Linked DNA regions of Pseudonocardia sediminis. The protein of the gene in region 1 interacts with the protein of each later gene in a pairwise test. Links are inferred from orthologs where the notes say so. Each region holds a gene or a part of one and is shown in the gene's direction. Other genes may lie near its edges. The genes, in order: EV383_RS25955 and rlmB.

Region 1 (3,208 bases):
CGTCCCTCGCCGGGCGGGGCCGAGGCGCTGCCGATCCTTGTCTACGTCCACGGGGGCGGCTGGGTGCTCGGCGACCTCGACGACGATGGGATCGTGCCGGAGCTGGTGCGCCGGGCGGGGTGCCTGGCGGTCTCGGTCGGCTACCGGCGTGCCCCCGAGGCGCCCTTCCCCGCGTCGCACGACGACGTCGTCGCCGCGCTGCGGTGGGTGCTCGCGCACGGCGACGAGCTGGGCGGCGACCCGGGCCGCGTCGCGGTCGGCGGCGACAGCGCCGGCGCGACGATGGCGACCGCGGCGTGCCGCACCCTCGCGCTGGCCGGTGAGCGCGGCCCGTCGGCCCAGCTGCTCGCCTATCCGCTCGCCGACCTGACCGACGGCGACCGCCCGTCGCGGCGCGACGCGGCCGACACCCCGCCGCTGACGGCGACCGCGCTCGACTGGTTCGTCGCGCAGGAGACCACCGAGGACGGCCAGCGCCGCGACCCGCGCCTGTCGCCGCTGCTCGCGACCCACGACGAACTCGCCGCCCTGCCGCCCACGCTGCTGTTCACCGCCGAGCAGGACGTGCTGCGCGACGAGGGTGAGGCCTACGCGCGGGCGCTGATGGACGCGCGCGTGCACGTCACGCTGAGCCGCTTCCCGGGGATGATGCACGGCTTCCTCGGGTGCCACCGGGTCCTCGACGGCGCGGACCTGGCGATGACCCAGGCGGCCGCGTTCCTGAGCGCCGGTTTCGAGGGGGCCGAGCCCGCCGCGCAGTAGCCGTCGGCGGTCCGGATCGGCCGTCCGCTCGCGTGTCGACAGGGCGGCGGTGCGCGGCGGGCGGGCGCGGGGGCGGCTAGCGTCACGGCGATGGACGGTGTGTTCACGGCCGATCAGATCCGCGAGGCCGAGGGCGCGATGATGGCCGACGTCGCGCCGGACGCGTTGATGCGCCGGGCGGCGGCGGGCCTCGCGGCGCACGTGCGGCGGTTCCTGGGCGACACCTACGGGCGGCGGGTGACGCTGCTGGTCGGCGCCGGGGACAACGGCGGCGACGCGCTGTGGGCCGGGTTCGAGCTGCGCCGCCGCGGCGCGTCGGTCACCGCGGTGCTGCTCTCCCCGGACCGTGCCCATCCGGCCGGGCTCGCCGCGCTGCGCCGGGCCCGCGGCCGGGTCCTCGCCGTGGACGGCCCCGCGCGGGATGCGGCGCCGGACGCCGCGCGGGACGCCGTCACCGGGGCCGACGTCGTCGTGGACGGCGTCGTCGGCATCTCCGGTCGGCCCGGGCTGCGGGAGCCGGCGGCCGGCCTGGTCGCGGACGCGGCCGGAGCGGGGGTGCCGGTGATCGCGTGCGACCTGCCCAGCGGGGTGGGCGCGGACACCGGCGAGACCGACGGGCCGTACGTCCGGGCCGCCGCCACCGTCACGTTCGGCGCACGCAAGCCGGTGCACGCGCTCGCCGCACCGGCGTGCGGGCCGGTGCACGTCGTCGACTTCGGGCTGGGTCCCTACCTGCCCGAGCCGCACGCCCACCTGCTCTCCGAGGCCGACGTCGGCGCGCTCTGGCCGGTGCCCGGCCCGGCCGACGACAAGTACAGCCAGGGTGTCGTCGGGATCGCCGCCGGGTCGGCGACCTACCCGGGTGCGGCGGTGCTGGCCGCGGGCGCGGCCGCGCTGTCGACGTCGGGCATGGTCCGCTTCGCCGGGTCGGCCGCCGACGAGGTCCGGCGGCACTGGCCGGAGATCGTCGCCACCGGCTCCGTCGCCGACGCCGGGCGCACCCAGGCCTGGGCCGTCGGGCCCGGCATCGGGACCGGTGACGCGGGCCGGGCCCTGTTCGAGGCGGTGCTCGACCTCGACGTGCCGCTGTGCGTGGACGCCGACGCGATCACGCTGCTCGCGAAGCACCGCGACCTGCGCGAGCGGATACACGGACGTCCGATCGTGCTCACCCCGCACGCCGGGGAGTTCGCGCGGATCGCCGGTGACGTCGGGACCGACCGGGTCGCCGCCGCCCGCCGGGCCGCCGCCGACCTGGGGGTGACGGTGCTGCTCAAGGGCAACGCGACCGTCGTCGCCGACCCGGACGGGCGCGCCCTGATCGACCCGGCCGCGGACTCCTTCGCCGCCACCGCCGGGTCCGGGGACGTGCTCACCGGGGTGCTCGGCGCGCTGCTCGCCGCCGGGCTGGAGCCGTGGTGGGCCGCCGGGTGCGCGACGTTCGTGCACGGCCGCGCCGCGACGACGGCGTCACGAGAGCACGGCCTGCCCCCGGTCCCGGCCCCGGCGTCACGGATGCAGGCGGCGATCCCGGAGGCGATCCGCGCCGTCCGCGCCGCCCGGTCCTGAGACGGCCCGGTCCCTGCCCGGCCCGGGGGCGGTCGCCGGGAGGCGATCACCGCCCGTCGTGAGACCACCGTCACACCCGGCGTGACCACCTGGTCACCCGGTGCTCCCGTGTGACGATCATGATCAGGGTCCGCTGCGGCTCCGTCGGGAGCCTCACGGATGTCATGATTCCGCACGTGCCCGAACTCGTCGCCCCGCGCGCCGAGGCGGTCGTCGACCTCGACGCCGTCCGGCACAACGTCGGGCTGCTGTCCGGGACCGCGGCCCGCTCCGGCGCCGCGACGATGGTCGTGGTCAAGGCCGACGGGTACGGCCACGGTGCCGTCGACGTCGGCCGCGCGGCCCTGTCCTCCGGCGCGACCTGGCTCGGGGTGGCCACCCTGGAGGAGGCCACCGCGCTGCGTGCCGGCGGGATCACCGCGCCCGTGCTGAGCTGGCTGCACGTGCCGGACGAGGACTTCGACCCGGCCGTCGGCGCCGGGGTGGACCTGTCGGTCTCCTCCCGTGAACACCTGGCCGCCGTGCTGGCCGCGGGCCGCCGGACCGGGCGGACGGTCCGGCTGCACCTCAAGGCCGACACCGGGCTCGGCCGCAACGGCGCCCCGCCCGCCGAGTGGGCCGGTCTGGTCGACGACGCCGCCACGGCCGTCGCCTCCGGTGCGGCCGAGATCGTCGCCGTCTGGTCGCACCTGGCCCAGGCCGACGAGCCGTCGCACCCGATGCAGGACGTCCAGGCCGCCGCGCTCGACGCCGCGTGGCGCCACGTCCGCGAGCGCGGGTTCACCCCGCTGCGCCACCTCGCCAACTCCGCGGCCACGATGACCCGCCCCGACCTGCACCTCGACCTGGTCCGCCCGGGCATCGCCGTCTACGGGCT
Region 2 (3,272 bases), 510 kb from region 1 along the record:
GACGACAAGATCCTGCGCAAGGCCGCCGACCACGGACGTCCGTGGTGGGAGTGGGCCGCCACGCACGAGCGGGCGTTCTCCGCGGCCTACACCGCGCTGGGCTGCCTGCCGCCGTCGATCGAGCCGCGGGCGACCGGGCACGTCACGCAGATGACCGAGCTGATCGAGCGTCTGATCGAGCGCGGGCACGCCTACGCCGCCGGTGGCGACGTCTACTTCGCGGTGCGCACGTTCCCCGAGTACGGCGCGCTGTCCGGGCAGAAGGTCGACGACGTCGCGCAGGGCGAGGGCGAGGCCACCGGCAAGCGCGACCCGCTGGACTTCACGCTGTGGAAGGCCGCGAAGCCGGGCGAGCCGAGCTGGCCGACGCCGTGGGGCGCCGGCCGCCCGGGCTGGCACCTGGAGTGCTCGGCGATGGCCACCGCCTACCTGGGCCCGGAGTTCGACATCCACGGCGGCGGCCTGGATCTGGTGTTCCCGCACCACGAGAACGAGCAGGCCCAGTCGCACGCCGCGGGCGACGGGTTCGCGCGGTACTGGCTGCACAACGCCTGGGTCACCATGGGCGGCGAGAAGATGTCGAAGTCGCTGGGCAACACGCTCGCGATCGAGGCGCTGCTGGGGCGGGTGCGCGGTGTCGAGCTGCGCTACTACCTGGTCGGCCCGCACTACCGGTCGGCGATCGAGTACTCCGACGCCGCGCTGGACGAGTCGGTATCGGCGTACCGGCGGATCGAGGCGTTCGTGAACCGGGTCCGGGAGCGCCACGGCGTCCCTGAGGCGGCCGCCGACGTCCCGGCCGAGTTCGCCGCCGCGATGGACGACGACCTGGGCACGCCGGGCGCGCTCGCCGTCGTGCACAACGCGGTGCGCGAGGGCAACACCGCCCTCGACGCCGGCGATGCGGCCGCGGCGAGCCGTTCCGCGTCCTGCGTGCGGGCGATGACCGGCCTGCTCGGTGTCGACCCGCTCGCGATCGCGTGCGACTCCGGTGCCGACGACGCCGCCCGCCAGGCGCTGTCCACCCTCGTCGACGCCATGCTCGACCAGCGCCGCGAGGCCCGGGCGGCGCGCGACTTCGCGACCGCGGACCGGCTGCGCGACGAGCTGCTCGCCGCCGGTGTCGCCGTCGAGGACGGCGCGGGCGGTTCCACCTGGTCGCTCAAGGACTCCTGAGCCACCGCACCCACTTCATCATCAGATCGGAAGTACACGACTCATGGCCGGCAACTCCAAGCGTCGCGGAGCCGTCCGCAAGGAAGGCACGAAGAAGGGCGCCGTCACCGGGTCCGGTGGGCAGTCCCGCCGCGCGCTGAAGGGCAAGGGCCCGACCCCGCCCGGCGAGATGCGCCCCGGGCACCCGAAGCAGCGCCGCGCCGCCGCGGCGGACCGTCGCAACCAGAAGGTCGCCGGCCGCCGGCACCGTCCGGGCGACGGCGAGACGCCGGAGACGGTGCTCGGCCGCAACCCGGTCGTCGAGTGCCTGCGGGCCGGTGTGCCGGCCACGGCGCTGCAGGTCGCCGAGGGCAGCGCCAACGACGAGCGGGTCACCGAGGCGATCGCGCTGGCCGCGAACGCCGGCATGTCCATCATGGAGGTGCCGCGCAACGACCTGGACCGGATCGCCGGCGGCGCCCTGCACCAGGGCATCGCGCTGCAGGTCCCGGCGTACGCCTACGCCCACCCCGACGAGCTGCTCGAGCGTGCCGCGAACAGCCGCAACCCGGCTCTGATCGTCGCCCTCGACGGGGTGACCGACCCGCGGAACCTGGGTGCGGTCGTCCGGTCGGCGAGCGCGTTCGGCGGGCACGGCGTCGTCGTGCCGCAGCGCCGCGCGGCCGGGATGACGGCCGTGGCGTGGCGGACCTCGGCCGGCACCGCGGCCCGCCTGCCGGTCGCCCGTGCCACCAACCTGACCCGGACCCTGCAGGAGTACGCGCAGGCCGGGCTGATGATCGCCGGGCTCGCCGCCGACGGTGACGTCTCGCTCGACGAGTTCGACCTGGCCACCGGCCCGCTCGTGCTCGTCACCGGGTCCGAGGGCAAGGGGCTGTCGCGCCTGGTCAAGGAGACCTGCGACCTGACGGTCTCGATCCCCCTGGCCGCACAGGTCGAGTCCTTGAACGCCGCGGTCGCGACGGGCGTCGTCCTCGCGGACGTGGCGCGTCGCCGTCGCATCGGCTGAGCCCGCTCGCCCGAACCAACGGCACCCTCGTCGGACACTGTCCGACGAGGGTGCGGTTCGTTGCGGGCGGGTCAGGCGCGGACCGGCGTCCGGCCGCGTAGGCGCGCCACCAGGCGGCACGTGAGGTAGGCCAGGAAGCCGATCGTGGCGACGTAGCCGGAGACCGGCAGGCCCGGGGCCAGCGACAGGATCGTGCCTCCGAGCAGCGACACCTCGGCGATGACGACCGCGAGCAGTGTGGCCAGGGCCGGGTTGGCCGTCACCCGGTTCGCCGCGGCACCCGGGACGATCATCACCGCGAGCACCAGGATCGAGCCGACGATCGGCACGGCCAGCGCCGTGGTCAGCCCGATCAGGACGGCGAACATCAGCGACAGCGCGCGGACCGGCACGCCGCGGGCGAGCGCGACGTCGGGGTCGGTGCTGGCGAACAGCAGCGGCCGGAACACCACCGCGAGCACCCCGACCACCACCACGGCGACGACGGCGAGCACCCACAGGTTCGTCCCGTCGACGGAGACGATCGAGCCCGTGAGCAGCCCGAACTTGTTCGACGCCCGTCCCTCGTAGAGCGAGAGCATCAGCACACCCAGGCCCAGGCCGAACGCCATCACGACGCCGATCACCGAGTCCCGCTCGCGCTGGCGCAGGCCGAGCAGCCCGAACACCATGGCCGCCACGACGGCGCCGACCACCGATCCCAGACCCACCTCGATCCCCACCAGCAGCGCCGCCGCACCGCCGGTGAACGCCAGCTCGGCGGTGCCGTGCACGGCGAAGGACATCCCGCGCGAGACGATCAACGGCGTCAGCAGCCCCGCGACCAGGCCGAGCACGGCGCAGGCGATCAGGGCGTTCTGCACGAACGGCGCCTCGAGCAGCTCGCCGAGCCCCTCGAAGCTGATCAGCCGCGACAGCAGGTCGTTCACGACGCGACCGCCTCGCCGGAGTCCCCGTGGGTGTCGTGCCGGTCGACCGGGCCGTCCTCGGCGCCGACGACCACCAGCCGGTCGCGCACGCGCAGGACGTCGACGTCGGTGCGGTAGAGCTCGGAGAGCACCTCGGAGGTCATGACCTCCTCGGTCGG

The links.
Region 2: the proteins of EV383_RS25955 (region 1) and rlmB interact in binary tests that used the Escherichia coli proteins (3 or more experiments, as listed by UniProt). The link is inferred for Pseudonocardia sediminis from one-to-one orthologs.

What each region holds. Positions count from the first base shown.
Region 1 is NZ_SHKL01000001.1:5,554,759-5,557,966, reverse strand. Bases 195-3,091 are described here. They hold EV383_RS25955 (NAD(P)H-hydrate dehydratase), read left to right. Parts: upstream 195-852; coding sequence 853-2,331; downstream 2,332-3,091. Other genes in these bases: alr (alanine racemase), read left to right, coding at 2,496-3,091; EV383_RS25960 (alpha/beta hydrolase), read left to right, coding at 195-762. Also shown: more of EV383_RS25960, read left to right, coding at 1-194; more of alr, read left to right, coding at 3,092-3,208. UniProt on the Escherichia coli protein: Bifunctional enzyme that catalyzes the epimerization of the S- and R-forms of NAD(P)HX and the dehydration of the S-form of NAD(P)HX at the expense of ADP, which is converted to AMP.
Region 2 is NZ_SHKL01000001.1:6,066,742-6,070,013, reverse strand. What follows is about bases 242-3,202. They hold rlmB (23S rRNA (guanosine(2251)-2'-O)-methyltransferase RlmB), read left to right. Parts: upstream 242-1,219; coding sequence 1,220-2,185; downstream 2,186-3,202. Other genes in these bases: EV383_RS28385 (metal ABC transporter ATP-binding protein), read right to left, coding at 3,111-3,202; EV383_RS28390 (metal ABC transporter permease), read right to left, coding at 2,257-3,102; cysS (cysteine--tRNA ligase), read left to right, coding at 242-1,176. Outside these bases: more of cysS, read left to right, coding at 1-241; more of EV383_RS28385, read right to left, coding at 3,203-3,272. UniProt on the Escherichia coli protein: Specifically methylates the ribose of guanosine 2251 in 23S rRNA.